One region of the Serratia sp. MMO-28 genome, then DNA from elsewhere that is predicted to be linked to it. Evidence: predicted binding sites of a transcription regulator. Region 1 holds the regulator's gene; the other holds the start of a gene.
What was found. Region 1 encodes PhoB, which activates phosphate uptake and scavenging genes when phosphate is short. Its sites were predicted from a motif close to CTGTCATAAAACTGNCNNAT; they were not measured.
Positions count from the first base shown of each region.

Region 1 (15,934 bases):
CATGGCTATTCCTGGTTTTTCCAGCCTGCTGAAAACGAAAAAACCCGACACCCAGGAGCGATCCCGAAGGTCAGGTTTTGCCTGTATTCACAGTGACAATCCTTTTATCCCCGTCATACATCAAGCCCTGATGCCACTCGAATGATTCCGGGTAATTCTGCTGTATGATAACCATTGTCTGCCCTGGCTCAACGCTTTTCGCCCTGGACTGCCGCCGCGATCACATTTCTCTGCGGCCAGCGAGCAGTTACTCAATGCGGAACTGCGGTTCCAGCCTGCTAATCCCCAGCCCGTTGACCTTTTTCACCTTAATCTGCACCGGAATGCGTTCTTTCATCGCTTCGACATGGCTGATCACGCCGATGGTTTTGCCGGTGGCATTGAGGCTATCGAGAGCATCCAGTGCGGTATCCAGCGTTTCTGCGTCCAGCGTGCCGAAGCCTTCGTCAAGGAATAACGAGTCGATGCTGGTCTTGTGGCTGACCAGGTCGGAAAGCGCCAAGGCCAGTGCCAGGCTGACCAGGAAGCTCTCACCGCCTGATAGAGTGCGGGTGTCACGCAGGGCATCGGCCTGCCAGGTATCCACCACCTGCAGTTCCAGCGCGTCGCTGGTTTTGCGTTGTAACAGGTAGCGCCCGTGCAAACGCCCAAGCTGGTGGTTAGCCAGATACACCAGATGATCGAGGGTTAACCCTTGGGCAAACTTACGGAATTTGTCGCCTTCTTTTGAGCCTATCAACTGATTGAGCATGCTCCAGTCGTCGTACTGCTGCTGGCTTTGGGCGATCTGCTCAAACAGCGTTTGTTGGTTTAAGCGGCGCTGCGCGTCGCTGCTTAACTGGTTACGTACTTCCCCCTGGCGTTGTTGCAGCGTTTTTAGCTGCTCGGCCAATTGGCTCAGGGCTGCCGGGGTCGCGAGCGCTTCATCCAGATCTGCCGGGCGGCAGAGGCGTTGCTGCTCCAGCGCTTGCTGTGCCTGGGCCAACAGGGCGTTGACTTGTACCTGACGCTGCTGCAGCCCTTCTTTTTCTTGCTGTAATTGTTGGCGCACGCTCTCGTCAAGCAACGCAGCGCGCAGCGCCGCTTCATCGGCGAATTCGCTGCTGGCGAGCGCCTGTAGCCACTGCTGTTCCGCCGCCTGTAAACGCTCGGCATACTGCTGTTGTTGCTGCTGTAAGCCGGTGAGTTGGCCCATTAAGCGCTCGCGTTGCTCCTGCGCCTGGCTCAATTGTTCTGTGGCCTGTTGCAGGGCGTTGTCGCAAGCCGTTTGTGCCGCCTGTAACTGCTGGCGCACCTGTGCCACCTGTTGCTCACCAAAGAGCGCAATACGTTCACGGCGCAGTTCTGCGAGCTCTTTTTCTTGCTGCTGTGCCAGCTGTTGCCATTGCTCATGCTGGCGCAGGGTTTCTGCATGGCTTGTCTGCAGCAGGTTGAAACGCTCATCCAGCAGTGCGATATCCTGCTGGTTTTTTTGCTGCGCCAGCAGCAGGGTGCTCAATTCATCCTTGGCCTGCTGAACGGCGTGGGCAGCCTGCTGGTGCTGTAACAACCGTTGCTGAGCCGTGCGCTCTTCGCTATCGCAGGCGGCCAACCAATCGTTCAGGCGCTGCGCGTCGTGCAGGGTAAAGTCAAACGCCAGCGGCGCGCTGAGCGTTTGCCAGCGTTGCAGATGCTGTTCCTGCTGCTGCTGTTGCTGTTTTAACCGTTGCTGCAGTTGTTGCTGTTGATCTTTCAGGCTTTCACAGCGCGCGCGCAGTTCGCTGCCTTGCGTATACAGCGTTTCGGCTTGCGCACGCATTTCGGCGACGCGCTGTGCGGTTTCTGAGGGCTTTACCGCCTGATACTGCGCGATCGCCGGGTGCTGAGTGGAACCACACAGCGGACAAGGCTCGCCGGTTTGCAGCCGGGCGCGTTCGGCCTCTAGGCTGACGATCAGTTTTTCCAGCTCGTGGTTTTTCTCAACGTCGTTGAGATGCGCTTTGTGCTGCTTGTACTGCTGACGAGCCTGCTCAAGCTGCGTTTCTGCCTCGGTCAGCTGCTTTTGACGATCGTCAAACTCCAGCCGTTGCTGTTCCAGGTGCTGCTGGCCTTGCTGAAACAGCAACGCCAGGTTGGATAACTGCTGGCGTACCGGGCGCAGATCGGCCAGCTCTGCCTGGCGCTGGCGCAGCTTTTCCTGCGGAGACTGCGTTTCCAGCGCCGCCTGCTGTTGCTGATGTTGTTGCAGCGCCGTGGTCAAAGCCGCCTGTTGCGCCTGCGACTGGCTTGCCAGAGCGGCAAGCTGTGTGCGCTGGTTTGCCAGTTGTTCCAATGTGCGGCCGAGTTCTTCGTGCTGCTTTTGGCTATCGGTGCGTTTTTTATGCGTATCAGCCAACGTGTTTTGCCCGTGGGCAATCTGCTGATCGAGCGGTAGCACCTGCTCATCGATCAACGCTTGTTGCTGCTGTTGGTGTGCAATCTGTGCCTGCTTGGCCGTTTGCGCCTGCGCTAACCGTTGTTGTAGCGGAACAGTTTGTGCCTGTTGTTGCTGCTGCTGTTGCAGCAATCGCGTGATTTGCTGTTGCAGGGCCTGGCTGTCCTGCTGGCAGCGGTTGCGTTCATCAAGCCGTGGGCGCAGCTTTTCTGCCGGTTCGCTGCGCGCCAACTGCTGCAGCCGCGGTGCTGCCTGCTGATGGGCCTGTTGCACGGCGCTGAGCTGTTGCTGGCAGTCTTGCAACTGCCGTTGGGCGTGCTGCCACTGCTGCAGCCAGTTCAGCTCATGCTGGCGCCGTTGTGCCTGCTGGCTGAGCTGCTGCTCCTCCACGCTGAGGGCCGTAAGCTGGTTTTCCAAGGCTTGGCGCTGTTCATCAGTCAACAGCTCAATGCCGCTGGCGCGCTGGTGCAGGGCATCGAGCTCGGTTTTTGCCTGCTTGTGTTGTTCAAAGACCCGTTCGGAAAGCAGGCCGTAGATCTCGGTGCCGGTCAGTTCCTCCAGCAGTTCGGCGCGATCGTTGGCATCAGCATTAAGAAACGCGGCAAATTGCCCCTGTGACAGCATCATCGACTTGGTGAAACGGCCGAAGTCCAGCCCGGTGATCGAAGCGATCAGATCCAGCTTATCCCGTACTTTGTCTGCCAGGATCTTGCCGCTTTCCCGTAGCGCCAATTCCACTTTCGGTGCCTGCAGGTTACCATTGGGATCGTTTTTGGCGCGGCGCTGGCTCCAGAAGGCACGATAGCCGGTGCCTTTCACCTCAAACTCCACTTCCGCCAGCGATTCGGCGGTGTGGCGCGTCATCAGTTCGTTATGGCTTGGCGTGACGTTCAGCCGGGGAGTCTGGTGATACAGCGCCAGGCAAATCGCGTCGAGCAACGTGGTTTTGCCCGCGCCGGTCGGGCCGATGATGGCAAACAGCCCGTTGCTGGCGAAGGGTTCGGCAGTGAAGTCGATTTTCCACTCGCCCTGCAGCGAGTTGAGGTTTTTCAGGCGCAGGCTGAGGATCTTCATACGGAAGGCTCCTCATCCTGGTGCAAGGTTTCAACCACCTGTTGGAACATGTGGCGCATCCTTTGCTGGCGCGGTTCTGTCATTTCGCTCTCCAGCGCCAGCCGCCGTTCAAAGACGTCGCTAACGCTCAATTCATTCAGGGTTTCTCTGTCCTGCTGGGCGATCGCCTGGCGGCGTTGCTCTTTGCTGCGCCGCAGCAGTAATACCTCCACCGGCAGCGCATCGGTCAGTTGCTGGATGCGGCGTTGGATATCACTGAGGTAATCCTGCGTCGCCACTTCGATATCCAGCCAAACCGGCAATTCCCCCGAGTAATCGGCAAATTGCCGCAGCTGTTGTTCGATCTGCGATATATCGCCTTTGATCAACTGCATCGGTTGGAAGGTGGGCACCTCCAGCGCGTTAACCTGTTGCAGAGCTCCGTCGGCGAAATCGACCATCAACACGCTTTTGGCTTTACCGAGTTCGTCGAAGCTGAGCGGGATCGGCGAGCCGCTGTAGCGAATATGGTCAGATTTAGCCACGTTCTGGGCGCGGTGGATATGGCCGAGCGCAATGTAGTCTGCAGGGGGGAACGCCTGCGCCGGGAAGGCATCCAGCGTGCCGATATAAATATCGCGCACCGAGTCGGAGGTGGTCACCCCCACGGTGGTTAAGTGGCCGGTGGCGACAATCGGCAGCTTCAGGCCCAGCGCGGCGCGGCGCGCGCAGGCGGCCTGATACAGGTGTTGGTAATGTTCGGCGATGGCTTCCTGTAACGCATGCTGTTTTTGCGTGCCGGATTCCCCAGCGCGGCTGGTGAGCAGATCGCGCGGGCGCAGGAACGGGATGGCACACAGCACCGCCCCCGGTTGGCCATCGCGCTGCTGCAACACCAGGATCTGTTGTTCAATTGCCGTTTGCGCATTGGCAATCACGGTGGTATTCAGGCAGGAAAGCAGCTCACGCGATTCATTGAGCGTGGCCACGGAATCATGGTTGCCGCCCAGAATCACCAACTGGCAGCCGGTGTGCTGTAATTCCACCACAAAGCGGTTGTACAGTTCGCGGGCGTAGCTCGGCGGGGAGCCGGTATCGAACAGATCCCCGGCGACGATCAGCGCATCCACCTGCTGCTGTTCCACCTGTTCGATCAGCCAGCGCAAAAAGGCCTGGTGCTCGGCGGCACGGCTTTTGGTGAAAAAGTATTGGCCCAGATGCCAGTCAGAAGTATGAATCAGGCGCATGATACTCCCTGCATAAAATATAATTGCGGTGATTATAAGGGGGCTGAGTGCCCTGTCGTGACGTAAGCATTATGACATCTAAATGGTTTTTCTTTGATCGTTAGAATAATCACTATGCTTAGAGCCGCAAAGGCAGTGGTGATTTTCATAAAAGTGTCACAAAACTGACGCATAATGGCGCCGCAACATAGCCTAAATAACACATTGGCAGGATTGACGATGGCAAGACGCATACTGGTGGTGGAAGACGAAGCGCCGATCCGTGAGATGGTGTGCTTTGTGTTGGAACAGAATGGTTACCAACCGTTGGAAGCCGAGGATTACGACAGTGCCATTACGCGCCTGTCCGAGCCGTTCCCTGATTTGGTGTTACTTGACTGGATGTTGCCCGGCGGTTCTGGCATTCAGTTTATCAAGCATATGAAGCGCGAGGCGCTGACCCGGGATATCCCGGTGATGATGCTGACCGCACGCGGTGAAGAAGAAGATCGGGTGCGTGGCCTGGAAGTGGGGGCGGATGATTACATCACCAAACCGTTCTCGCCCAAAGAGCTGGTGGCGCGCATTAAAGCGGTGATGCGCCGGATTTCACCGATGGCAGTGGAAGAAGTGATTGAAATGCAGGGATTGAGCCTGGATCCTTCTTCACACCGGGTGATGGCAAGCGGGCAGGCGCTCGATATGGGGCCGACCGAGTTCAAGCTGTTGCACTTCTTTATGACCCACCCAGAACGGGTTTATAGCCGTGAGCAGTTGCTTAATCACGTCTGGGGCACTAACGTTTATGTGGAAGACCGTACCGTTGATGTGCATATCCGCCGGCTGCGTAAGGCGCTGGAGACCAGTGGTCATGACAAAATGGTTCAAACCGTTCGGGGCACCGGCTACCGGTTCTCAACGCGCTATTAAACGCGCCATGTTGGAGCAGATGCCGTGTTAGAACGCCTATCCTGGAAGAGGCTGGCTCTTGAGCTGGCCCTTTTTTGTTTGCCTGCGGTATTGCTGGGGCTGATTTTTGGCTATTTGCCCTGGTTCCTGCTGGTTGCGGTGCTGATTGCACTGGCCTGGAATTTTTACAACCAACTCAAACTCTCCCACTGGCTGTGGGTTGATCGCAGCATGACGCCGCCGCCGGGGCGCTGGAGCTGGGAACCGCTGTTTTACGGCCTGTATCAGATGCAGCAGCGTAACCGCCGCCGCCGCCGTGAACTGGCGCTGCTGATTAAACGCTTTCGCAGCGGGGCCGAATCCCTGCCCGATGCGGTGGTGATGACCACCGTTGAAGGCAATATTTTCTGGTGTAACGGCCTGGCGCAGCACCTGCTGGGCTTCCGCTGGCCGGAGGATAACGGCCAGCATATCCTCAACCTGCTGCGTTACCCGGAGTTCAGCCAGTATCTGCAACAGCAGGAATTCTCTAAACCGCTGACGCTGCAGTTGAATAACGAGCACTTTGTCGAGTTCCGCGTAATGCCCTATTCCGAAGGGCAATTGCTGATGGTGGCGCGCGATGTGACCCAGATGCGCCAGTTGGAAGGGGCACGTCGTAACTTCTTCGCCAACGTCAGCCATGAGCTGCGCACCCCGCTGACGGTGCTGCAAGGCTATCTGGAGATGATGAGCGATCAGGAACTGGATGGTTCACTGCGCAGCAAAGCGCTGAGCACCATGCAGGAGCAGACCAAACGCATGGACGGGCTGGTGAAGCAGTTGCTGACGCTGTCACGCATTGAGGCCGCTCCCAACGTTGATATGAATGAAAAAGTCGATATTCCACTGATGCTGCGGGTGTTGCAGCGCGAAGCGCAGTCGCTCAGCAATGGCAATCATGCGATCAGCTTCCGCGTTAATGAAAACCTCAGGGTGTTTGGCAATGAGGATCAGTTGCGCAGCGCGGTTTCCAATCTGGTGTATAACGCCGTCAACCACACGCCGCCGGGCACCAATATTGAGGTGAGTTGGCAACAGACGCCACAGGGCGCGCAGTTTCAGGTCAGCGACAGCGGGCCGGGGATCGCTTCTGAGCATCTCCCACGGCTCACCGAGCGTTTCTACCGCGTGGATAAGGCGCGTTCACGCCAGACCGGCGGCAGCGGGCTGGGGCTGGCGATCGTCAAGCATGCGCTCAGCCACCATGATTCACGGCTGGAGATTTTGAGCGAGCCCGGTATCGGCACGCGTTTCATCTTTACCTTGCCTAATCGGTTGATTGTCCCCGCTGCTTTGTCAGAGAATGCGGTGAAAAATTAACGCGCGGACGTGGTTATGGCCCGATTCACTTCAGGATTACTGCTTGGTCTGATGCTGTTGCTCAGCCCCGGAGCACAGGCGCAGCCGGACGGTATGCTGGCCGGCAATCTTTCCAGCGTAGGTTCAGACACGCTGGCCAACCTGATGGCGCTGTGGGGGCAGGATTTCAGCCAGCACTATCCCAACGTTAACCTGCAAATCCAGGCCGCCGGTTCCTCCACGGCCCCGACCGCACTGGCGGCGGGCGCGGCCCAACTGGGGCCGATGAGCCGCCCGATGAAAGCGGCGGAAATATCGGCTTTTGAGCAGCGTTATGGTTATCCGCCGCTGGCGGTGCCGGTGGCGGTCGATGCGCTGGTGGTGCTGGTCCATCAGGACAACCCGCTGCGCGGGCTGAACCTGCAGCAACTCGATCAGATCTTTTCCTCCACCCGCCGCTGCGGCGAAAATAGCGCGATCCAACGCTGGGGTGAACTGGGGCTGCAGGGCAGTTGGGCACAGCGCACTCTGCAACGTTTTGGCCGTAATTCCGCTTCCGGCACCTACGGCTATTTCAAGCTGCGTGCCCTGTGTGGCGGGGATTTCATGACGCGGGTGAACGAACTGCCTGGCTCGGCTTCGGTGGTGCAGGCCGTGGCGGGATCGTTAAGCGGCATCGGCTATGCCAGCATTGGTTTTCGTGCCAGCGGGGTGCGTTTGCTGCCGTTGGCTGAATCAGGTCATCGCTACGTCGCGCCGACGGAAAGCAATGTGCGTAACGGCAGTTATCCGCTGGCGCGTTATCTGTATATCTACATCAATAAAGTGCCGAACCAGCCACTGGAACCGTTGACCGCGGCTTTTCTCGATCGCGTGCTTTCGCAGCAAGGGCAGGCGCTGGTGAATCACGACGGTTATTTGCCGTTGCCCCCGGACACGCTGCGCAAAACGCGCATGATGCTGGGGTTGGAGTCGCTTTTTTGAGTGCAAAAACTGAGCGCGTTATGTGCGATGAATGGCTGAATTTTGGTGTTTGTACGCAATATTTAGCACAATGATTCACACTCTGTGAGTTTATTGCTCAAAGATAATACAAATCATGTAGTGTATATTTCTTGATAACCCCTATGATCGACTGGCTAGAAAATATTATCTGGACGATCGCTCTGCTTTCTTTGCTGCATCTTGTCTTTCAGCGCTATAAACGCTTAACTTAGCCCGCGTTGCTGGACTAAACCTCCATTCAACCCCCATGGTGTTTCACCTCCAGCGCTGCTGGCTGCAACCATGAAATCGGTTGGGGATATAACTTCTAAAACGCTGCCCACCTTCATGAGCAACCCTTTTGGGATCGGTACGACGCGCCAGATATTGCGCGTTTGGGTTGCCGATCGGGCTCAGGATGCCAGGGCAGGCCAGCAACTCAATTCCGGTTTTTTGCCCCGACACGGGCGAAAATTTTTTTCATTTTTACAGGCAACACAACATCGTATGAGTCAGCGTTTAACATCAAAAGATATTCTGGCGTTGGGGTTTATGACCTTCGCCTTATTCGTCGGTGCCGGGAACATTATCTTCCCACCGATGGTGGGTTTGCAGTCCGGCGAGCACGTATGGACTGCGGCATTGGGTTTTCTGATCACCGCCGTGGGGTTGCCGGTGATGACGGTGATCGCGCTGGCGCGCGTGGGGGGCGGTGTTGATGCCCTGAGCACGCCGATTGGCCGTAGCGCCGGTTTGCTGTTGGCGACGGTGTGCTATCTGGCTGTCGGCCCGCTGTTTGCTACGCCACGCACGGCTACCGTTTCCTTTGAAGTAGGGATTGCGCCGTTGACCGGTGACGGCCCGCTGCCGCTGTTTATCTACAGCCTGGTCTACTTCGCGCTGGTGATCGGTATTTCACTGTATCCTGGCCGCCTGCTTGATACCGTGGGGCATATTCTGGCACCGCTGAAGATAGTGGCGCTGGCCGTTCTGGGTATTGCCGCGCTGATGTGGCCTGCAGGGGCACCGATCCCGGCGGTAGAGGCTTATCAGAGCGTGCCTTTCTCCTCCGGCTTCGTCAATGGTTACCTGACCATGGATACGCTCGGGGCGATGGTGTTCGGCATCGTGATCGTCAATGCCGCACGTTCGCGCGGGGTGAAGGATGCCGGTCTGCTGACCCGTTACACTATTCTGGCCGGTTTGATCGCCGGTATTGGCCTGACGCTGGTGTATCTGAGCCTGTTCAAGCTAGGTTCCGGCAGTGGCGTGTTGACGCCAGATGCCACCAACGGCGCGGTGATCCTGCATGCCTATGTGCAGAATACCTTTGGCGGTTTGGGGAGCTTCTTCCTGGCTGCGCTGATCTTTATCGCCTGCATGGTCACGGCGGTGGGCCTGACCTGCGCCTGCGCCGAGTTTTTTGAGCAGTACCTGCCGTTCTCGTACAAGACGCTGGTGTTTATTCTGGGCCTGTTCTCGATGGTGGTTTCCAACCTCGGCCTGAGCCATCTGATTCAGATCTCGATCCCGGTACTGACCGCGATCTATCCTCCTTGCATCGTGCTGGTGGTGCTGAGCTTCACCCTGCGCTGGTGGAACAATACTTCACGTATTGTTGCGCCGGTGATGTTAGTCAGCCTGTTGTTTGGTATTCTTGACGCGGTGAAAGCGTCCAGCTTCCAGCATCTGCTGCCAGCCTGGAGCGATAACCTGCCGTTGGCGGCGCAGGGCTTGGCATGGTTGCCGCCTTCGCTGCTGATGCTGGCGCTGGTCGCAATTTATGATCGGGTTTTTGCGCGCAGCCGTGAAGTGACTGTGCATTCATAAACCTGCGATCTTAATTTTGGGCCACGGACTTGTCCGTGGCTTTTGTACGTTTAAAGGGACAGGTCATTTCCATGCAACAACAGTCATCCACCACAGCGCCCAATAAGCTGAAGCGTGGCCTCAGTACGCGCCACATCCGCTTTATGGCCCTCGGTTCCGCGATCGGCACCGGCTTATTCTACGGTTCAGCCGAAGCTATCCGCATGGCAGGCCCCAGCGTTCTGCTGGCTTACCTGATCGGCGGGATCGTCGCGTTCATCATCATGCGCGCACTGGGCGAAATGTCAGTCAATAACCCGCAGGCCAGTTCGTTCTCGCGCTATGCCCAGGATTACCTTGGCCCGATGGCCGGTTATATCACGGGCTGGACCTACTGCTTTGAAATCCTGATCGTGGCCATTGCCGACGTGACGGCGTTCGGCATCTATATGGGCGTCTGGTTCCCCGAGGTGCAGCACTGGGTCTGGGTATTAAGCGTGGTGCTGATCATCGGTGCCATCAACCTGATGAGCGTGAAGGTGTTTGGTGAGCTGGAGTTCTGGTTCTCCTTCTTCAAAGTGGCCACCATTATCATCATGATCGTTGCCGGAATCGGCATCATTGTCTGGGGTATTGGCAACGGCGGGCAAGCGACCGGTATTAGCAATCTGTGGACCAACGGCGGCTTCTTCAGCAATGGCTTTATCGGCATGCTGCTGTCGCTGCAACTGGTGATGTTTGCCTATGGCGGCATCGAGATTATCGGTATCACCGCCGGTGAAGCCAAAAATCCGAAGGTGTCGATCCCGAAAGCCATCAACTCGGTACCATGGCGTATTCTGGTGTTCTACGTGGGAACGCTGTTTGTCATCATGTCGATCTACCCGTGGAATCAGGTGGGCACCAACGGCAGCCCGTTTGTGCTGACCTTCCAGCACATGGGGATCACCATGGCGGCGGGCATTCTCAACTTTGTGGTGATCACCGCGTCACTGTCGGCGATCAACAGCGATGTGTTCGGCGTTGGCCGTATGATGCACGGTCTGGCCGAGCAGGGCCATGCGCCGCAGGTGTTCAGTAAAATCTCCAAGCGCGGCATTCCGTGGGTGACGGTGGTGGTAATGATGGCGGCCATGCTGATTGCCGTGTACCTCAACTACATCATGCCGGAAAGCGTGTTCCTGGTGATCGCCTCACTGGCCACCTTCGCCACCGTGTGGGTGTGGATTATGATCCTGATCTCGCAGATCGCTTTCCGCCGCAGCCTGAGCAAGGATCAGGTGAAGAAGCTGGACTTCCCGCTGCGCGGCGGCGTGTTCACTTCGGTGCTTGCCATTATCTTCCTGGTGTTCATTATTGGCCTGATTGGCTACTTCCCGGCCACTCGCGTCTCGCTGTATGCCGGGCTGGTGTGGGTCGCCTTGCTGCTGCTGGGTTACTACATCAAGGTAAACCGCCAGAAGAAGCAGGCGGTGTTGGCAACACAGCAGGATTGACGTGAAAAATATCGGCCCTGATCGCAGGGCCGATATTGTTATAGAGCTACCCCTTTCAACGTTGTTCAAAAAATACTCTCAATATCAACCAGGCGTTAGCGTTGATTTACCCTGGGAACTGCATCTCCACCCCTCAACTCATCCCTGAGTTTGTCGAACAGAGAGGAGGGGAAATGTCACTCAACGTGGCATTGTTCCGGGCATTAAACAATGTCGTCGATTTCGTTTTGTACATCAGGAGAACCTTAATGCTTAACGCCTGGCATCAACCCGTTCCCCCTTTCGTGGTGAAGAAAGGGCAACGTCTGGAGATCACGCTGTGGCTGCAGGGGGAGGATCTGCCCGAACAGGTCTTCTTGCGCACCGAACCGGATAATGAGGAATGGTTGCTGAAAATGAAGGTACAGGCCTCGGAAGGCATGTGGCGCTATCACGCCAGCCTGACATTGAACGAGGGAGAGGCCACCCGGCGCTACTGTTTCAAACTGTTGTGGGCCGATCGCCAGCAGTGGTTTGGCCCACAGGGGTGGTCGCTGATCCCGCCGGGGCAACTGGCACAATTCGCGGTTGATGAGCCGAATCATAGTCCGATGTGGGTGGCCGACCAGGTGTTTTACCAGATATTCCCCGATCGTTTTGCCAGCAGCGGCGCAGCGCATGGGATTGAAAGCGGCAGCTATCGCCATCATGCAGCAGGATGCGAGGTGATACGCCGCGACTGGCAACATCCGCTGGAAGAGAAACATGCGGCGTCGACCTTCTACGGTGGCGATCTGGATGGCATCAGCGAGAAACTGCCGTACCTGCAGCAGCTTGGCGTGACGGCGTTGTATCTCAACCCGGTTTTCACCTCGCCGAGCGTGCATAAATATGACACTGACGATTATTACCAGGTCGATCCGTACTTTGGCGGCAACGAGGCACTGCAGCGTTTGCGAGTAAGTACTCACAAGGTGGGGATGAAAATGGTGCTGGATGGGGTTTTCAACCATACCGGCGACTCGCATCCGTGGTTCGATCGCTATCAGCAGGGCGAGCAGGGGGCGTGTCACCACCCTGATTCCCCTTATCGCGGCTGGTTTAATTTCTATCCGGATGGCGAGGCATTGACCTGGAAGGGCCATACCAATCTGCCCAAGCTCAATTTCGCCGAGCCACAGGTGGTGGATGCCATTTATCGTGCCGATAACAGCGTAGTGCGTTATTGGATGCGGCCGCCTTACAGCATCGACGGCTGGCGGTTGGACGTGGTGCATATGCTGGGGGAAAACGGCGGTGCTGAGGGGAATTTGCAGCACTTGGCCGGGATTTATCAGGTGGTCAAGCAGGAGAACCCAGAGGCTTATGTGCTGGGCGAGCATTTTGGTGATGCCCGCCGCTGGCTGCACGCCGGGGTTGAAGACGCTGCCATGAACTATGTGGGCTTTGCGTTACCGGTACGCGCGTTTCTGGCCGGGCAGGACGTGGCCTACCATCCGGTACAGATTGATGCGGCCACCTGCGCGGAGTGGATGGACGGCTATCGTGCCGGGTTGCCGCACAATCGTCAGCTGATTCAGTTTAACCAACTGGACAGCCACGATACCGCACGTTTTCTGACGATGCTGGAAAATAACACCCGGCGTATGCAGATGGCGGCGGTGTGGCTGATGAGCTGGATCGGGGTACCTTGCCTGTATTATGGCGACGAAATCGGCCTGGACGGTGGCAACGATCCGTTCTGCCGCAAAACCTTCCCATGGGATGAAAGCCAGTGGGATCACCTGCTGCTGAACCTGTTCCGCCGCCTGATTGCGCTGCGTAAGCAGAGCAAAGCGCTACGGCGCGGCGGCTGCCAGGTATTGTATGCCGTAGGGGAAACGCTGGTGTTTGTACGTACTTACCAGCAAGAGCAGGTGCTGGTGGCGTTGCAGCGCAGCGGTAGCGGCGAAGCGGTATTGCCATACAGCCCGTTACTGGCGCAGGGCACATGGCTGCGGTTAGAGGGGGAGGGTGAACTCAAGGTGGCAGAACAGGGGTTGCAACTGCGGTTGGGCGCGGAATCTGCCTCGATCTGGCGGCTTAACCGTTGAATGCGTAACGATTAAATAGACCGATCTCTCCAATTAAGCGGGCGTTGCCGTTGGCTGCAACGCCCCGTTTATCAGGCAAGCCCGCCGCTTATTTCTCTCCTTATAACGTCATGTTTCGGCGATGGGAATGTGATCACGATCGGAATTTGTAGCGCTTTCAGGCTATATGTTAACGAACTGTGATTTTGTTCAAACATTTGTTTTCGCGGCTTTGGTTATATGATACTCAATGTTTACGTTGTCATTTCTAGTTTTAGCGAGTGATTGATGATTAATATTATGAAATATATCAATTAATAGCGTATTTCATATTTTTTTAACCAAAAATGACAACGTCAACATTTTGGTTTTGAGTCTGATAATGGAGAGCAAAATGAGCCAGTTACCTGAGAAGATGCGCGCGGTGGTTTGCCATGGTCCACAGGACTACCGTTTTGAACAGGTGCCAACGCCGCTGCCAAAGGCAAAAGAGTTGGTGATCAAAGTTGAAGGCTGTGGGATCTGCGCCGGGGACTGCAAATGTAAAAATGGCGCTCAGATGTTCTGGGGAGAAACGCCGTGGGTAAAACCGCCGGTGGTGCCGGGCCACGAATTCTATGGCCGCATTGTTGCCATGGGCGAGGGCACAGAGAAGAAATACAAGATTGGCGAGCGGGTGATCGCCGAGCAGATCGTGCCGTGCTGGGAATGCCGCTACTGCAAATCTGGCAGCTATTGGATGTGTGAAACGCACAATATTTACGGCTTCCAGAAAGATGTTGCCGAAGGCGGCATGGCGGAATACATGCGTTTTTCTGAAAACGCGATCGTTCATAAGATCCCAGAAAGCCTCAGCCACGAAGATGCGGTGCTGATCGAACCCATGGCCTGCGCCATCCACACCGTTGCGCGTGGCGATATTCAACTGGATGATGTGGTGGTATTGGCCGGTGCCGGGCCGTTGGGGCTGTGCATGGTACAGGTTGCTCGGCTGAAAACGCCGAAAAAACTGATCGTGATCGATGCCATTGATGAGCGCCTGGAGCTTGCCAAAGAGTTTGGTGCCGACGTGGTGATCAACCCGCTGAAAGAAGATGCCGATAAAATCGTCAAGGCATTAACCGGCGGCTATGGCTGTGATGTTTATATCGAAGCTACGGGGGCTCCAGTCGGGGTAACTCAGGGTTTGCAGATGATCCGCAAGCTGGGGCGCTTTGTTGAATTCAGCGTATTTGGCAAAGAAACCACCGTCGACTGGTCGATTATTGGCGATCGCAAAGAGTTGGATATTCGCGGCGCGCATTTGGCACCTTACAGTTATGAAATTGCTATCGATCTGTTTGAGCGCGGCCTGGTGACCTCCAGAGGCGTAGTGACCCACAGTTTTTCTTTAAACGATTGGGATCAGGCTTTCGCGCTGGCGGATTCAACGGATTCGATAAAGGTTGTTTTGGTGCCTTAATTCTAGATTTTAAACGACGATTTAAATGCTTTTTACCAAGCATGGGATGCTATTACTGTTAAATAGGTTAATTCATATTGTTGCTCTGATAATAATGATTCACCCTACAGGAGAATAAAATATGTTTTCATTTATCAAGAAAACGCTGCCGGTTATTTTTGCTGGCGGCATGCTGATCGCCAGTCAATCGGTATTAGCCAAGCAGATTACTATTGGTGTTTCATTCCAGGAGATGAATAACGATTATTTTGTCTCAATGAAGCAGGCATTAGAACAGGCGGCGAATGATATTGGTGCCAAAGTGTATGTTGCCGATGCCCGTCATGATGTCTCCAAGCAGATTAATGACGTCGAAGATATGCTGCAAAAGAAGGTGGATATCTTGCTGATTAACCCAACGGATTCGGTTGGGGTGCAATCGGCGGTGATTTCTGCCCATAAGGCCGGAGCCGTGGTGGTGGCGGTAGATGCCCAGGCGGAAGGGCCGCTGGACTCCTTTGTCGGTTCAGAAAACTACGACGCCGGTTTCCAGGCGGGTGAATACCTGGCGAAATCACTCGGTGGCAAGGGCAAAGTGGCGATCCTGGACGGTATCCCGGTGGTGCCGATTCTTGAACGCGTGCGCGGTTTTGAAGATGCCATTAAAAAGCACCCAGAGATGAAGATCGTCACCAAGCAAAATGGTAAACAAGAGCGTGATACGGCGCTTACGGTAACGGAAAACATGCTGCAATCGACGCCCGATCTGGCCGGTATCTTCAGCGTGAATGACGTCGGGGCGCTTGGCGCGCTGGCGGCCATCAAGAGCAACGGTTCCAAGGCCAAGTTGGTCAGCGTTGATGGCCAGGCAGAGGCTATTCAGGAGATCCTCAAGCCAGACTCGCCGTTTATCGCCACCTCTGCACAGTTCCCACGCGATCAGATACGTATTGCACTGGGTATCGCGCTGGCCCGTTACTGGGGAGCGAATGTGCCTAAAACCATTCCGGTGAAAGTCAAACTGATCGACAGCAGTAATGCGAAAGGTTTTAGCTGGTAAGCGTTCGGTAGCGCTCTGCCCTTTGGCTGAGCGCTATTCTCGGAGAATATCATCGTGACGGCATTATTAGAATTAAAGCAGATTAAGAAATCCTTTCCGGGTGTCAAGGCGTTGGATGGTATCAATCTGACGATCCGGCAGGGTGAAATTC
Region 1 covers NZ_JBBCVB010000011.1:3,569-19,502, forward strand. The annotation lists gene licT (BglG family transcription antiterminator LicT) at 1-3, opposite strand, end outside; gene sbcC (exonuclease subunit SbcC) at 248-3,487, opposite strand; gene sbcD (exonuclease subunit SbcD) at 3,484-4,713, opposite strand; gene phoB (phosphate response regulator transcription factor PhoB) at 4,933-5,622, shown strand; gene phoR (phosphate regulon sensor histidine kinase PhoR) at 5,647-6,963, shown strand; gene WG891_RS11445 (PstS family phosphate ABC transporter substrate-binding protein) at 6,979-7,926, shown strand; gene brnQ (branched-chain amino acid transport system II carrier protein) at 8,434-9,756, shown strand; gene proY (proline-specific permease ProY) at 9,828-11,231, shown strand; gene malZ (maltodextrin glucosidase) at 11,480-13,303, shown strand; gene WG891_RS11465 (zinc-binding dehydrogenase) at 13,677-14,744, shown strand; gene WG891_RS11470 (substrate-binding domain-containing protein) at 14,866-15,783, shown strand; gene WG891_RS11475 (sugar ABC transporter ATP-binding protein) at 15,838-15,934, shown strand, end outside.

Region 2 (15,934 bases), on a different contig from region 1:
GATACCGGCCACCTGCAAATCCAGCATAAAGATTACCTGCTGTACGGGACGGCCAACCCGGCAGAGTACAGTATCAAAAATTACCATAAAATCATGGCGCAGATTGAGCAGGATCCCGAGTTAAGCCAGATGGTGGTGGTTAAAACCCCGGTGCTGATCCTGAATGGTATCGCCGGGAACTATGCCGCAGGCACTTCCCGCCCGGTATTGATTTATGGCAGTGAAGCGGCAGGCCAGCTGGCACTGAATGAATGGGATGAGTACCATCTTGGCAAAGGGATGCATGAGAACACCCTCAGTGAGAATACCCCCGATGCCGCCATGATCGGCGCAGGTGTGGCGCGCATGCTGCAGCTATGTGGTTTTATCGCCGATCGGCCCTGTAGCAGCCCGCCCTCCCCGGTTGAGAACCACTCGGCGGCACTTCCTGACGATCTGCTGCAACTCGCGCAGCAGACGCGGGAGGAAAGGAAGCCGCCAACCGGAGATCAAATCGAGCTGTTGGCCGCGTCGGTTGGTGGAGCACCCAATATCATCCGGGTGCAGGTGGAGGCCGTCCAGCCACAGGCCGCCAGAGAGTTGGATGACAGCTACGTCGGCATTCATCTGGCACAAGCTCAGCAACTGGTGTTTGGTCGCGATCGGCCGGGCGTTACGGCCATTACTCTGCAACTGCGTAATACAGAACAACTGGAAGCCGCTCGCGCTCGTCTGCAACAGTTATTCAAAACCACGTTGGCTGATGAACCCCTGGCCGTTTATGACTTTTCTCAGTTGCAGCCGTTGTACAACCAGATCCTGGATATGTTCGGCAAGATATTTCATTTTCTGCTGGCACTGATTTTGTGCATTGCGCTGTTTACCGTGAGCAACACCATGAGCATGGCGGTGCTGGAGCGCACGATTGAGATCGGTACGTTGCGGGCGGTGGGGCTGAAGCGTCAGGACATCCAGCGCCTGTTCCTCAATGAAGGCATCTTGCTCGGCATGCTCGGCTGCCTGACCGGCATTCTGCTTTCGCTGTTTCTGGCCTACCTCATTAATCGCTCGGGCCTGACCTGGCATCCGCCGGGGGTGATTGCGCCAATCCCAATCAAGATACGGATCTGGGGAGAGTGGACGATGCTGCTGAGCGTGCTGGCGATTCTGATGGTTGCCGCGGTGTCTTCATCCTGGTGGCCAGCCCGGCGAGCGGCAAACGTTCATATCGTCCAAGCACTGCGCCATGCCTGATCCCATCGTAATGGAGGGTGGGAAGTTATTATTTTAATTACAAGGAAGATCTACATCATGATGAGATTCTCATTGATCTCTGGCCTGTTATTCAGCCTGCTTGCCAGCGGCCAGGCATTGGCTACGCTCAGCGCCCAGGAGATCTTGAAAAAAAGCGATGAGGTTCGTAACCCGAGCCGCTCATTCAGCTTGAGCACCACCCTGGTCAGCTATAAAAACGGCAAGCAGTTTGAAACCAGCACCTTGCGTCTCTATTCCCGCGCCTACCCGAACGGCCAGTTTCGCAGCCTGGTGAAGTTTGTCAGCCCTCAGCGGGATGCCGGTAAGTTAACGCTGAAAAGCGGCCAAGATCTGTGGCTGTATGATCCTGCCAGCCAGGCCAGCGTGCCTATTTCACCCCAGCAGCGCCTGTTGGGGCAGGCTGCCAATGGTGACGTAGTGACGGCAAACTGGAATTACGACTATCAGGCCACCTTGGTGAAAGAAGAACAGGTGTTGGACGGAGAACGGCAGCAACGGGACTGTTATCGCCTGCATCTGGTGGCGCGCCATTCAGACGCCGCCTACCCCTCTATGGATCTTTGGGTCGATAAACAGGATTTCAAAAGCTGTAAAGCCGAGTTTTATGCCGTTAACGGCAGTTTGCTCAAGACCACCTATTTCCGCGGTTACCAGCCGGTGCTGGGTGGAAGCCGCCCAACGGAAGCGGTGATCATCGATGGGATAAATTCGCAATTGGTCACCGTGCTCAAACACCAGGATTTTGCCTGGTATGACGTTCCAGAGGCCTGGCTGCAGCGTGATTACCTGCCGCACTTCTAGGATGACTGACGGATGAAGAAAGCACGACACACTTCTTTGTCATGGATAGCGGCGTTATCGGTTCTGTGTGGCCACTCAGCCTATGGAGAAGATGCCACGCTGGCCGCTTTGGATCTGGCCGACAACACGAAATTCTCTCCCACGGAGAGCAAAAAGCTCAACATGTCGGCTGAAGCGGCCAGCAGCGTGAATGAGAATGGTGGCAACCAGCAGCGAATTTCGCTCGATCTGCGCTGGGATGCTCCTCTGGCGATCACTCCCTCTCAGGACTGGCGCTTTGTGCTGGCTAACCGTTTTGACAGCCGTTTCTCCCCGGGTTTACGCAGTGACAGCAGCGTGAACTCGCTAAAAGAAGCCTATCTGACTTATCGTGTAACGCCGCGTTTACTGTTGGATGCGGGGCGCGTCAACACGCGCTATGGTTTGGCATTCGGTTATAACCCTACCGATTTTCTTGGCGAGGGCACGGTGCGCTCTGTAACCTCTGCCGACCCAGAAACGTTGAGAAATAACCGCCTGGGTAATGCCATGCTGCGTTGGCAATATTTGTGGGATCAAGCCGCGTTGACCGCCATCTGGTCGCCTAAGCTCAGCGATCATCCAAGCCAGCAAAGTGCCAGCCTGGATTGGGGGGCCAGCAACCCCAGGCAGCGTCTATTGCTGGTGGGCAGCTATAAATGGGCGGAAAATCTGAACCCGCAAGGGTTACTGCTCGCTGAGCAAGGCCGCTCGCCGCAGTTGGGTTTCAACCTTTCACGGGTGCTCTCCCATTCCACGCTGCTCTACACCGAGTGGGCCGGAGGGCGTCAGCCTTACGGTTGGCAAACCGCATTGCCTGAGTCATTGCAGGAAAGCCGCTGGCGTAATCGCCTGGCTTATGGGGTGACCTGGAGTGGGGAAAATCGCTTAACGCTGCGCGCTGAGGGCCATTATAACGGCAGCGCTGATAACCGGCGGGCGCTGGATTTCCTTGCCAGCCAACCTCCTTATGCCTTGGCTCAAGGGGGAGTTTCTTTTGGTGAGGCCCCATTGCAGGCACAAAACTGGCTGATGCCCCGTCGCTCCGTGCTGCTCCAGGCCTACTGGAAAGATATCGTTGATCATTACGATGTTAACGCGATCTGGCAGCGCGATCTGCAACAGCAGCGGAATATGGGGTTTGCCGAGGTGCGTCGTCATATTGGTCCGGTGGATCTGGCCTTACAGTGGCAGAAAATCTATCGTTTGGAAGCATCGCAGGTGGAGCCGGTGCGGCCAGAACGGCGTTGGCAAATGTCGCTTACCTATTATTTTTAGGTGTGAACGGCGTAATAATATGCGGATTTAAACCCGGCTGGCAGTGGAAAACTGCCAGTAAAATATTATTATCTTGATGATTTTTAAGTTAATTAACCTGTTTCTGGGGTGGCTGTAATATAACTGTCATATTTCGTACATTTTTCTGTCACTAAACTGTCCTATTTTCCCTCCTGCAACAATACTTACTCTGATGAAAACAACTCAAAGTTGATTTTTGAATATCCCATTAGGAGGGATTATGAAACTGATGCGTACCACCGTCGCCAGTATTGTGGCAGCGACTTTCTCCCTGGCCTCTGTGTCTGCGTTCGCTGCTGCTAGCCTGACCGGTGCAGGTGCGACATTCCCCGCTCCGGTTTACGCCAAGTGGGCAGATTCTTATCAGAAAGAAACCGGCAACAAAGTTAACTATCAGGGGATCGGCTCCTCTGGCGGCGTGAAGCAAATCATCGCCAACACCGTTGACTTTGGCGCTTCCGATGCCCCGCTGTCTGACGACAAACTGGCTGCAGACGGCCTGTTCCAGTTCCCTACCGTGATTGGCGGCGTGGTGCTGGCAGTGAACATTCCGGGCATCAAATCCGGCGAACTGACCCTGGATGGTCAAACCTTGGGTGATATCTACCTGGGTAACATCAAAAAATGGAATGACCCGGCGATCGTTAAGCTGAACCCTGGCGTGAAACTGCCGGATCAGAACATTGCGGTGGTACGCCGCGCAGACGGTTCCGGCACCTCTTTCGTCTTCACCAGCTACCTGTCTAAAGCTAACGCACAGTGGAAAGAGAAAATCGGCGCAGGTTCAACCGTTAACTGGCCGACCGGCCTGGGTGGCAAGGGGAATGACGGTATCGCGGCGTTTGTTCAGCGCCTGCCAGGTTCTATCGGCTATGTTGAATACGCCTACGCCAAGCAAAATAACCTGGCCTACACTAAACTGATTTCAGCAGACGGCCAGCCGGTCAGCCCGACTGAAGAGAGCTTCAGCGCGGCGGCTAAAGGCGCGGACTGGAGTAAAACTTTTGCTCAGGACCTGACCAACCAGAAAGGCGAAAACGTCTGGCCGATCACCTCCACCACTTTCATCCTGGTACACAAAGAGCAGAAGAAGCCAGAACAAGGCGCAGAAGTGCTGAAGTTCTTTGACTGGGCTTACAAAACCGGTGCCAAGCAGGCCAGCGAACTGGATTACGCCCCATTGCCGCATGAAGTGGTTGAGCAGATCCGTGCAGCCTGGAGAACCAATATCAAAGACAGTTCCGGTAAAGCGTTGTTCTAACTATGCAGGGGGTGCGGCATAGGCCGCGCCTCAGCCTGATGTGTCGGGCTCAGCGTGCTGGGCCCTCCAAGCTTTAACAGAAGAGTAATCTATGGCTGGATCTAAGCCGACCATTAAACCACCAAGTAAAAATGGTGACATTATCTTCAGCGCGCTGGTCAAACTGGCGGCGCTGATTACCCTATTGTTGCTGGGCGGCATTATTGTTTCGCTGATCATTGCCTCCTGGCCAAGCATGCAGAAGTTCGGCTTCGCCTTCCTGTGGACCAAAGAGTGGGATGCCCCGGCTGAACAGTTTGGTGCGCTGGTGCCGATCTACGGCACGGTGGTGACCTCGCTGATTGCCTTGATCATCGCCGTACCGGTCAGTTTTGGTATTGCCCTGTTCCTGACCGAGCTGGCACCCAACTGGCTCAAACGCCCGCTGGGCATTGCTATTGAGCTGCTGGCGGCGATCCCCAGCATTGTTTACGGCATGTGGGGCCTGTTCGTATTTGCCCCGCTGTTTGCCCAATATTTCCAGACACCGGTTGGCAACGTGCTTTCCGGTATCCCGATTGTCGGTGAGTTGTTCTCCGGCCCGGCGTTTGGTATTGGCATCCTGGCCGCTGGGGTGATCCTGGCGATCATGATTATTCCTTACATTGCCGCAGTGATGCGCGACGTGTTTGAACAAACCCCGGTGATGATGAAAGAGTCGGCCTACGGCATTGGCTGCACCACCTGGGAAGTGATCTGGCGTATCGTGCTGCCGTTCACCAAAAACGGCGTGATTGGCGGCATTATGCTGGGGCTCGGGCGTGCGCTGGGGGAAACCATGGCGGTGACCTTTATCATCGGCAATACCTACCAGCTCGACAGCTTCTCGCTGTTTATGCCGGGCAACAGTATTACCTCGGCGCTGGCCAACGAATTCGCGGAAGCGGAATCTGGGCTGCACACTTCTGCACTGATGCAGTTGGGGCTGATCCTGTTTGTTATCACCTTTATCGTCCTGGCGCTGTCGAAGTTTATGATTTTGCGCCTGGCTAAGAACGAGGGACGCTAACGTGGCGACGATGGATATGCAAAACCCCGCAGCGCTGGCTGAAAGCCGCCGCAGAATGCAGGCCTGGCGCCGCCAGAAAAACCGCCTGGCGCTGTTTCTGTCGATGGCGACCATGGTATTTGGCCTGTTCTGGCTGGTGTGGATCCTTTTTTCTACCGTGACCAAAGGCATCGACGGCATGTCGCTGGCGCTGTTCACTGAGATGACGCCACCGCCGAACACCGCCGGTGGCGGCCTGGCTAACGCCATCGCCGGCAGCGGCCTGCTGATCCTGTGGGCAACCATTTTCGGTACGCCGCTCGGCATTATGGCGGGGATCTACCTGGCAGAATACGGCCGTAAATCCTGGCTGGCGGAAGTGATCCGCTTTATCAACGACATTCTGCTGTCTGCGCCGTCGATCGTGGTGGGCCTGTTCGTTTACACCGTGGTGGTGGCGAAAATGCAACACTTCTCCGGCTGGGCGGGGATTATCGCGCTGGCCCTGTTGCAGATCCCGATTGTGATCCGCACCACCGAGAACATGCTCAAACTGGTGCCGGATACCCTGCGTGAAGCGGCCTATGCCTTGGGCACGCCGAAATGGCGCATGATCTCGGCGATCACCTTAAAGGCCTCGGTTTCCGGCATTATCACCGGCGTGCTGCTGGCGATCGCCCGTATTGCGGGGGAAACCGCGCCGCTGCTGTTCACTTCGCTGTCGAACCAGTTCTGGAGCACGGATTTGATGCAGCCGATCGCCAACCTGCCGGTGACCATTTTCAAATTCGCCATGAGCCCGTTTGCCGAATGGCAACAGCTGGCCTGGGCTGGGGTGCTGTTGATCACCCTGTGCGTACTGTTACTGAATATCCTGGCGCGTGTGGTTTTCGCCAAGAAAAAGCATTCATAAAAATTTAAGCGCTGGCTTGGCTGGCGCGGTGAAAAGAGAGAAGTCTTGATGAGTATGGTTGACTCTACTTCCAGCAGCAAAATTCAGGTACGCGATCTGAACTTTTACTATGGCAAATTCCATGCGCTGAAAAACATTACGCTGGATATTGCCAAGAATAAGGTCACCGCGTTTATCGGCCCGTCCGGCTGTGGTAAATCCACGCTGCTGCGCACCTTCAACAAGATGTACCAGCTCTATCCTGAACAGCGTGCTGAAGGCGGTATCCTGCTGGATGGGCAAAATATTCTGACCGATAACCAGGATATTGCCCTGCTGCGCGCCAAAGTGGGCATGGTATTCCAGAAACCGACGCCGTTCCCGATGTCGATTTACGACAACATTGCCTTTGGCGTACGCCTGTTCGAGAAACTGTCGCGTGCCGATATGGACGAACGCGTGCAGTGGGCACTGACCAAAGCGGCGCTGTGGACCGAAACCAAAGACAAGCTGCATCAGAGCGGCTACAGCCTGTCCGGCGGCCAGCAGCAGCGCTTGTGCATTGCGCGCGGTATTGCCATTCGCCCGGAAGTGCTGTTGCTGGATGAACCTTGCTCGGCGCTGGATCCGATCTCTACCGGTAAAATTGAAGAGCTGATCAGCGAGCTGAAGTCTGACTATACCGTGGTGATCGTGACCCACAATATGCAGCAGGCGGCGCGCTGTTCTGATTCCACCGCATTTATGTATCTGGGTGAGTTGATCGAGTTCAGTGATACTGACACCCTGTTCACTGCGCCGCAGAAGAAGCAGACCGAAGATTACATTACTGGCCGTTATGGTTGATGAGGATGCATCATGGATAACCTGAATTTAAACAAACATATTTCCGGTCAGTTCAACGCAGAGCTCGAGCACATCCGCACCCAGGTGTTGACCATGGGCGGGCTGGTGGAACAACAGCTGACCGACGCGATCACCGCGATGCATAATCAGGACGGTGAGTTGGCCAAGCGCGTGATCGAAGGCGATGCCAAGGTCAACATGATGGAAGTGGCGATCGACGAAGCCTGCGTGCGCATCATTGCCAAACGCCAGCCAACGGCCAGCGATCTGCGCCTGGTGATGGCGATCATCAAAACCATTTCCGAGCTGGAGCGCATCGGCGACGTGGCGGACAAAATCTGCCGCACCGCGTTGGAGAAATTTTCCCATCAGCACCAACCATTGCTGGTGAGCCTGGAGTCGCTTGGCCGCCACACCGTGCAGATGCTGCACGACGTGCTGGATGCCTTTGCGCGTATGGATCTGGATGAAGCGATCCGCATCTACCGTGAAGATAAAAAAGTCGACCAGGAATATGAAGGCATCGTGCGTCAACTGATGACCTACATGATGGAAGATTCGCGCACCATTCCAAGCGTGCTGACCGCGCTGTTCTGCGCCCGCTCAATCGAGCGTATCGGCGATCGCTGCCAGAATATCTGCGAATTTATCTTCTACTTCGTTAAAGGCCAGGATTTCCGCCATCTGGGCGGCGATGCGCTGGAAACGCTGCTGTCTGAAAGCAAAGACGAGAAAAAAGCGTAAATCCCCCAATGAGTTACCTACAAAGGCGCTGAAAACAGCGCCTTTTGTACATTTAAAAGCCGCAAAGTTAAAATAGTTATAAATATAGCGTTTAATATTATTTCCTGACCTAAGTGAGGCTTGCTAGCTTGTCGATCAGCAGAACATCAATCCTTTTAGGAGCCTCTCATGAAACAGCGCGTTTTAGTTTTAACTCTGTTAGCCAGCCTGACCAGCCTTGTTGTGGGGGCTGCCCATGCCGATAAACTCGACGACATTAAAAAAGCCGGTGTGGTGCGCATTGCGGTATTCGACAGTAACCCGCCGTTTGGCTACATCGACCCGCAAAGCAAAAAGCTGGTGGGCTACGACGTGGATGTGGCAGATGCCATTGGTAAAGCGCTGGGCGTAAAAGTCGAACTACGCGCCACCAACCCGGCCAACCGTATTCCTCTGCTGGTGTCCAACAAGGTCGATCTGATCGCCGCTAACTTCACCATTACCGATGAACGCGCCAAAGAAGTGAACTTCAGCGTGCCCTATTTCGCCACCGGCCAGAAGTTTATTGCACATAAAGGCGTGCTGAAAACCCCGGAAGACATCAAGAAACTGCGCATTGGCGCAGATAAAGGCACGGTGCAGGAAATCACCCTGCGTGAACATTACCCCACCGCGAAAGTGATCTCTTACGACGATACGCCGCTGGCGTTTGTTGCACTGCGCAACGGCAACGTACAGGCGATTACTCAGGACGACGCCAAGCTGGTTGGCCTGTTGGGCAACCTGCCCGCCGCGCAAAAAGCGGATTTTGAGATTTCCCCGTTCAGCATCACCAAAGAGTACCAGGGCGTGGGCATTCCTAAGGGTGAAGAGCGCCTGACCGCCACCATTAACGACACGCTGATCAAGCTGGAACAAGACGGTGAAGCGGTGAAGCTTTACGATCGCTGGTTCGGCCCGGAAACCAACTCCGCTCAGCCGCGTGGCAGCTTCAAGATCGGCCCGTTGGATCAACAACCCAAAGCCTAATCTCCCTGTGCCCTCTCCGGTTGGGGAGGGCACCGGTGAGGGGAAATACCGCACATGAATTTGCAACAACTCTCAGATTGGCTGCTGGCACCGCACTATCTGAGCTGGCTCTGGCATGGCTTCCTGCTGACGCTCTGGCTATCGGCCTGCGCCGGGCTGGCTGCGACGCTGCTTGGATTTGCTCTGGCCGCTATGCGCGATAGCCCCCTGCGCCCCTTAAGCTGGCTGGCGGTGGCTTACAGCGCGCTATTTCGTAATACTCCCCTGCTGGTGCAACTGTTCTTCTGGTATTTCGCCGCCGGGCAAATCCTGCCCTCAGGCGTGATGCAGTGGCTGAATGCTCCGCATGCGTTGGCATGGCTCGAATGGCCCTCGTTTGAGTTTCTGGCGGGTTTCTTTGGCCTGACGCTCTATTCCACTGCCTTTATTGCCGAAGAGATCCGCTCCGGTATCCGTGGCGTTGCCGCCGGGCAAAAGCACGCCGCCAACGCGCTGGGGCTGACCGGCTGGCAATCTATGCGCTATGTGTTGTTGCCGCAGGCGCTGAAAATCGCTTTCCCGCCGCTGCTGGGGCAGTACATGAACCTGATCAAGAACTCCTCCCTGACCATGGCCATCGGCGTGGCGGAGCTGTCTTACGCTTCACGCCAGGTAGAAACCGAAACCTTGCGCACCTTCCAGGCGTTTGGCGTGGCGACGGTGCTGTATATCGCTATTATCGCCCTGCTGGAAGGCTGGGGCATGTGGCGCCAACAGCGCAAACCGCTTGGGGGGCACTAAGATGGATTTCACCGTTATTCAGGAAAACTTAGGCTACCTGCTGTGGGGGACTTTCCCTGATGGGCCTCTGGGCGGTGCGGCATTGACGTTAGCGATCAGCTTGATGGCCGGGGTCGCCTCGGCGATCTTGGGTACCTTGTTGGGCGTGGCGCTGGCGATGTCGCGCGGTGCGTTGGCTGGGCTACTGGCGGCGGTGTTAGGGTTTTTTCGCGCCATCCCGGTGATCATGCTGATTTTCTGGACCTATTTCCTGCTGCCGATGGTGTTTGGGGTCGATATCCCGGAAATCACCACCGTAGTGTGCGCGCTGGCGCTGATCGCCGCGGCCTATCTGGCCCATGCCGTAAAGGCGGGGATCGTCGCCATCGGTGTCGGGCAGTGGCAGGCGGGGCTCTCTTTGGGGCTGAACCGCTGGCAGGTGCTGTTGCTCATCGTTCTGCCGCAGGCGTTGCGCATGATGGTGCCTTCGTTTATCAACCAGTGGATCTCGTTGATTAAAGATACGTCGCTGGCCTATATCGTCGGCGTCGGTGAACTGACCTTCCTGGCAACTCAGGTGAATAACCGCAGTATGGTGTACCCGATGGAGGTGTTTCTGTTTGTGGCGCTGGTGTACTTCATCTTCTGCCTGACGCTGGATATCTTGGCGAATGCGCTGAACAAGCGCTTCAGCCCGCAGGCCAAAGCGCTGAAACGTGGTTGGCGCTGGTGGCGCAACCGGCCACCGTTACCCTCTAGTTAGACTTACAGCAACTGCCCCAGATTGACGTATTTGGTTTCCATGTACTCATCCAGGCCAATGTCCGAGCCTTCACGCCCTAAGCCAGACTCTTTCACCCCACCAAAAGGTGCCACTTCGGTGGAGATAATCCCTTCGTTGATGCCAACCATGCCGCTTTCCAGCGCCTGGCTGACGCGGAAGGCGCGCGCCAAATCGCGGGTATACAGATAAGCCGCCAGCCCGAACGGCGTCGCATTGGCGCGCTCAATGGCTTCTTGCTCATCGCTAAAGCGGAAACAGGCGGCCAGTGGGCCGAAGGTTTCTTCATGTGCCAACTGCATCTGTTCGTTGGCCTCTGCCAGCACGGTGGGCTGGAAGAACGATCCCCCTAGCGCATGACGCTCGCCGCCGCACATCAGTTTGGCACCCAGCTTCAGCGCATCCTGCACGTGGGCTTCTACTTTTTCTAGCGCTTTCAGATGGATCAACGGCCCCTGCTGCGCCCCCGGCGTCATACCCGGAGCCACTTTTAACGCCTGAGCGGCTTCGGTCAGCTTCTGGACAAAGCGATCGTAAATACCGGCCTGAATATAGAAACGGTTAACGCACACGCAGGTTTGCCCGCTGTTGCGGAATTTTGCTGCCATCGCACCGGCCACGGCGGCGTCGAGATCCGCATCGTCGAACACGATAAACGGCGCATTGCCACCCAGCTCCAACGACAGCTTTTTCACCGTATCGGCCGCCTGGCGCATCAATAATTTACCGGTAGGCGTGGAGCCAGTGAAGGAGACTTTACGCACCAGCGGGCTGTCCATTAATGTTTCACCGATAGCCACGGTATCCCCGGAAACCGCATTGATCACGCCCGCAGGAACTCCGGCCTGTTCCGCCAGCACGATCAGCGCAAAGGCCGAAAGCGGCGTTTCATTGGCCGGTTTTATTACCGCCGTGCAGCCTGCGGCCAGCGCCGGGCCGAGCTTGCGCGTCAGCATCGCCAGCGGGAAGTTCCACGGGGTGATGGCGGCAATCACGCCAACCGGCTCCTTGAACGTAAAGATCTGGTTGCCTGCTTTGGTTGCCGGAATGGTTTTACCGTTGGCGCGTTTGGCTTCTTCGGCAAACCATTCGATAAAGCTGGCGGCATAGGCCACTTCGCCGGTCGCTTCGCTCAGCACTTTGCCCTGCTCGGTGACCATCAATTCCGCCAGCGCTTTTTGATGCTGCATGATCAACTGGAACCAGCGTTGCAAAATTTCTGCGCGTGCCTTGGCGGTTAGCGCACGCCAGGCCGGGAGTGCGGCCGCTGCGGCGGCAATCGCCGCCGTGGTTTCTGCGCGGCCAGCCAGCGCCACATCGGCCACCTTTTCGCCGTTGGCTGGGTTGTCCACCGAATAGGTTTGGGCTGTGGTTTGCCATGCCCCGTTGCAATACCAACCGGTGCGCAACAGTGAAGAATAAGCCGTCATGCAATGTTCCTTTTTTCTACGTTATCCAGGGCGAATAAACCGCGTGCCGGGCGGCTTTCGCGAGCAATCCGCTTACCGGCGGTGTAGTCGTTAATCAGATCGCACGGCGTGTAATTGCGTTCTAATTCATAGCGTTCGTCTTCACTGAGCGGCGTGTTCAGTGCCGCCACCGCACTGTCGATCTGTTGGACGGAGTCAGCGCCCACCAGCATGCAATCCACACCAGGGTGGTTAATCACCCAAGCCTGGGCGATCTGTGCTGGGGGAACACCGCGCAGTTGCGCGACATGGCTGACCGACTGTGCAACGTTAAGCGAAGTGGCATCAGCATACATTTCCTGGGTGAAAAAGTCGGTTTTGTTACGCACGGAATTGAAATCGCAGCTCAACAACCCGCGCGCCAGCGGGCTGAATACCGAAACGCCCAGCCCCTGATCGCGGCAGAACGGGATCATTTCGCGCTCTTCTTCGCGGTAAGCGCAGTTAAGCTGCAGCTGCATGTTGATCGGCTTGGCGTAGCCGTTACGCTCGCAGCACCACAGGATCTTGGCCAACTGCCAGGTCGTCATGGTGGAAACGCCCACATAGCGCGCTTTGCCAGAGCGCACGATGTCGTTCATGGCTGCCCAGGTTTCTTCGATCGGCGTGTTGACGTCGAAGTAGTGCAGCATATAGATATCCACGTAGTCGGTGCCGAGGCGGCGCAGGCTGGCGTCGATGCTTTCCATAATGTGCTTGCGTGAGTGCCCCTGGTTATTGAGGCCAGCACCGATCGGGTAGCCCACTTTGGTGGTCAGCACCAGTTCGTCACGGTTGGCGATGCGGTTAATCACCCGCCCAACCACTTCTTCCCCTGCGCCGCTGGAGTAAAAGTCGGCGAGATCGATAAAGTTAATCCCGTTCTCCAGGGCGTGGCGGATCAATGGCTCGCTCTGCGCTTCATCAAAAATCCACGGCTTCCACTGCTTGCTGCCCATATTCATGGTGCCCAGGCACAAACGCGAGACTTTCAGGCCACACTGGCCAAGATTGACGTATTCCATGGTACTTTCCTCAGGCTTTTGGCGTATAGAACGGGTTACCCAACTGTGGCAAGGCTTGGGTTAACTGATGGCGCGTTGGTAATTTTTCCATCGCCGCATAGATCGCTTGAGTACAAGCACGATAGTTGTTGCGGTAAACCTCATCAATATCGTCACAACCAGGGTTCACCCAGTTGGCGGTGACGATGCACCATTCATCCTCGGCCTGAGCCGGCAGAATGCCTTCCAGCAGCGCCTCGGTGACCGCTTTGGCGATCGCCGCCTGTGAGGCTCCCCAGGTGGCGTTGCCGTGCAGTTCACCGCTGATTTCCGCTTTGTTAACGTACAGCGTCATCGGTTTGGCCGGGACGTTAGGCTTGATCACCACCATGAACGGGCAGTGGCCTTGGCTGGGTGAGGCCAGGCTGGCAGAGAACGCTTGGCCGACCACGCCATTACGCGGACCGATCATGATATTGATGTGTGAGGCATTCACGCCATTACCTGCAAAGCCTTCACCGATATACATTTCCACTAAAAGATCTCCTGTTTTTCAAGATGATGTTATTTCGCTACGGCGGCGAATGCGTTCTCTGCCTGAGGCTGTGAGTCCTGTGCGGCATCCACCAGCGTCAGCCCTTTGGTTTCCGGTGCCCAGGCGATGGAAACAATTGCGCCAATAATCAGAATCAATGCCAGCATGCCGGTCGTGGCGGGCATACCGTAATGTGCAATCGAGAGTGGTAGCAGGCTGGTGCCGATAGCAGAACCCAACCGGCTGATTGACAAGGAAAAACCCACCCCCATGGAGCGAACTTCGGTGGGGAAGCTTTCGGCTGGGAATACGCCCACCAGATTGCTGACCGCCGACATGACCAGCGTAAAAGCGGCAAAGATGGCGATCAGCCAAGCGGTCTGGCTGGTTGGGATCAGGCTCAGCATCACCAGACAGGCCGCAAGAAAGATAAAGGAGCCGATCAGGAACCCGCGGCGTGAACAAATCACCGTGAGCACGATCCCTAATAACGCGCCAACGATCAGCAGGCCATTGAGCAGCAGATCGGTAGCAAAGTTATTGTCCAGCCCCATGATTTGCAGAATCGAGGGCAGGAAGGTGTAGATCGAGAAATAAGGGATCACCAGGCAGACAAAAAACAGGCTGTTGAATGCGGTGCGGCGGCGATATTTGGCACCGAACAGCGACAGAAAACGCTGCTGAGACACGGCCTGTACTTCATCGTTGAGCGCCACGTTCGGCCCGAAATACTTATGTACGATCGCCATCGCCTGTTCACGCCGCCCTTTGCCCATCAGCCAGCGTGGTGATTCTGGCGTGCCGATGCGCATCAGCAGAATCGCCAGCGCCGGTAGCGCGGAGGAGCACAGCAACCAGCGCCACGCATCGGGGCCGGTCGCCGTCAGGAAATGGCCGGCGATCCCTGCGCCAACGTAGCCAAATGTCCAGACCACGCTGAACGCGCCGAGCAGCACGCCCCGATGTTTACGTGGTGAGAATTCGGCCAGCATGGTGTGCCCTACCGCAAAATCCCCCCCTAAGCCGATGCCTATCATTACGCGCAGCAGGAATAATTGTTCTGGCGTGTTCACAAAGAACTGCAGTGCAGAAGCGAGCGTGATGATAATAAAACTGAAAGAGAAGATTTTCTGGCGGCCGATGTAATCGGAAATCCAGCCAAACATCAGGCTACCGATAAACAAACCGATCAGGGCGGAGCTCCCTAGCATTCCTTCCCAGAAAGCGGAAACACCCATTTGCGGTTTGATTTGTGCCAGAGCGAAACCGATAACGCCCAGTACGTAGCCGTCGGTGAAGTGGGCGCCGAAGGTCAGCCCCGCGATCTTGATATGGAAACGGTTTAACGGCACGTCATCCATACGGATAGATTGTTGTGTCAGATGTTGCATTGACCTGTCCTCCTGTTGGAGCGGTGTTTATACCCGTCATACTTCACGCTGCAGGTGCGCTACTTGCTCCTGCAACTTGAGTTATTTAGGGTCTGTAGGTGTGATGTTGGTTTTTTGTTTTTATTGCGTTAACAATGTGGCAGCGAGGGGGGCGCTAAGCGAGTGCGTTTTAGTCATACCCCTCAGCGGAAAATGCATGTGATCTGCCTCTGGTTTTACGGAGATAAATGCTGCGGGTAGGCATGAAACCCACCAGATTGGCAACATGCCGTTAACAATCAAGGAAATGATGCAGAGGTTTGTGGATCGTGAGAAAGCTGCCATCGCTCAGTATGTTGCGCGTATTTGAAGAAACCTGCCGGACGCTGAGTTTCAGCAAAGCAGCTGAAGCGCTGTTTATTACTCAGAGTGCAGCCAGCCGCCAGATCAAGCAGTTGGAGGAGTTTCTCGGTAAGTTACTGTTTGTGCGTAGCCACAGCGGCCTGGCGCTGACTCAGGATGCCATGCTGCTACTGCCGGTGGTGCGGCAATCGCTGGACATTCTGGAAGAAGGCGTGCGCCACGTGCAGTTGCACAACCCTTTACAGCACCTGCGGTTGCAGGTGGCCCCCACGTTCGCCACCCGTTGGCTGGCTCCGCGCCTGGTTACGCTGCGTCAGCGCAATAGCCAATTGCAGATCGCCCTGATCAGCGAAGCGCGGCAAAAGTACTGCGATTTTGACTGCGCGGTGCGTTTTGGTGAGTGGGCAGAGCGCTTTGGCGATGAATGGCTGTGCCATGAACAACTGGTGCTGGTGGGCAGCCCGTTGCTGATGATTAACGGTGTTTTCCCCCCGCTGAATACGCAGCCGCAGCTGCATATTCTT
Region 2 covers NZ_JBBCVB010000025.1:30,178-46,111, forward strand. The annotation lists gene WG891_RS20100 (ABC transporter permease) at 1-1,233, shown strand, start outside; gene WG891_RS20105 (outer membrane lipoprotein-sorting protein) at 1,291-2,055, shown strand; gene WG891_RS20110 (hypothetical protein) at 2,068-3,351, shown strand; gene pstS (phosphate ABC transporter substrate-binding protein PstS) at 3,593-4,633, shown strand; gene pstC (phosphate ABC transporter permease PstC) at 4,725-5,681, shown strand; gene pstA (phosphate ABC transporter permease PstA) at 5,683-6,573, shown strand; gene pstB (phosphate ABC transporter ATP-binding protein PstB) at 6,628-7,398, shown strand; gene phoU (phosphate signaling complex protein PhoU) at 7,411-8,142, shown strand; gene WG891_RS20140 (ABC transporter substrate-binding protein) at 8,311-9,150, shown strand; gene WG891_RS20145 (amino acid ABC transporter permease) at 9,205-9,930, shown strand; gene WG891_RS20150 (amino acid ABC transporter permease) at 9,932-10,672, shown strand; gene WG891_RS20155 (NAD-dependent succinate-semialdehyde dehydrogenase) at 10,675-12,120, opposite strand; gene WG891_RS20160 (aldo/keto reductase) at 12,117-13,163, opposite strand; gene fae (formaldehyde-activating enzyme) at 13,174-13,677, opposite strand; gene WG891_RS20170 (MFS transporter) at 13,707-15,068, opposite strand; gene WG891_RS20175 (LysR substrate-binding domain-containing protein) at 15,377-15,934, shown strand, end outside.
Region 2: a site for PhoB is predicted at 3,497-3,516, ahead of pstS (phosphate ABC transporter substrate-binding protein PstS). Genes of this name have one in related genera too.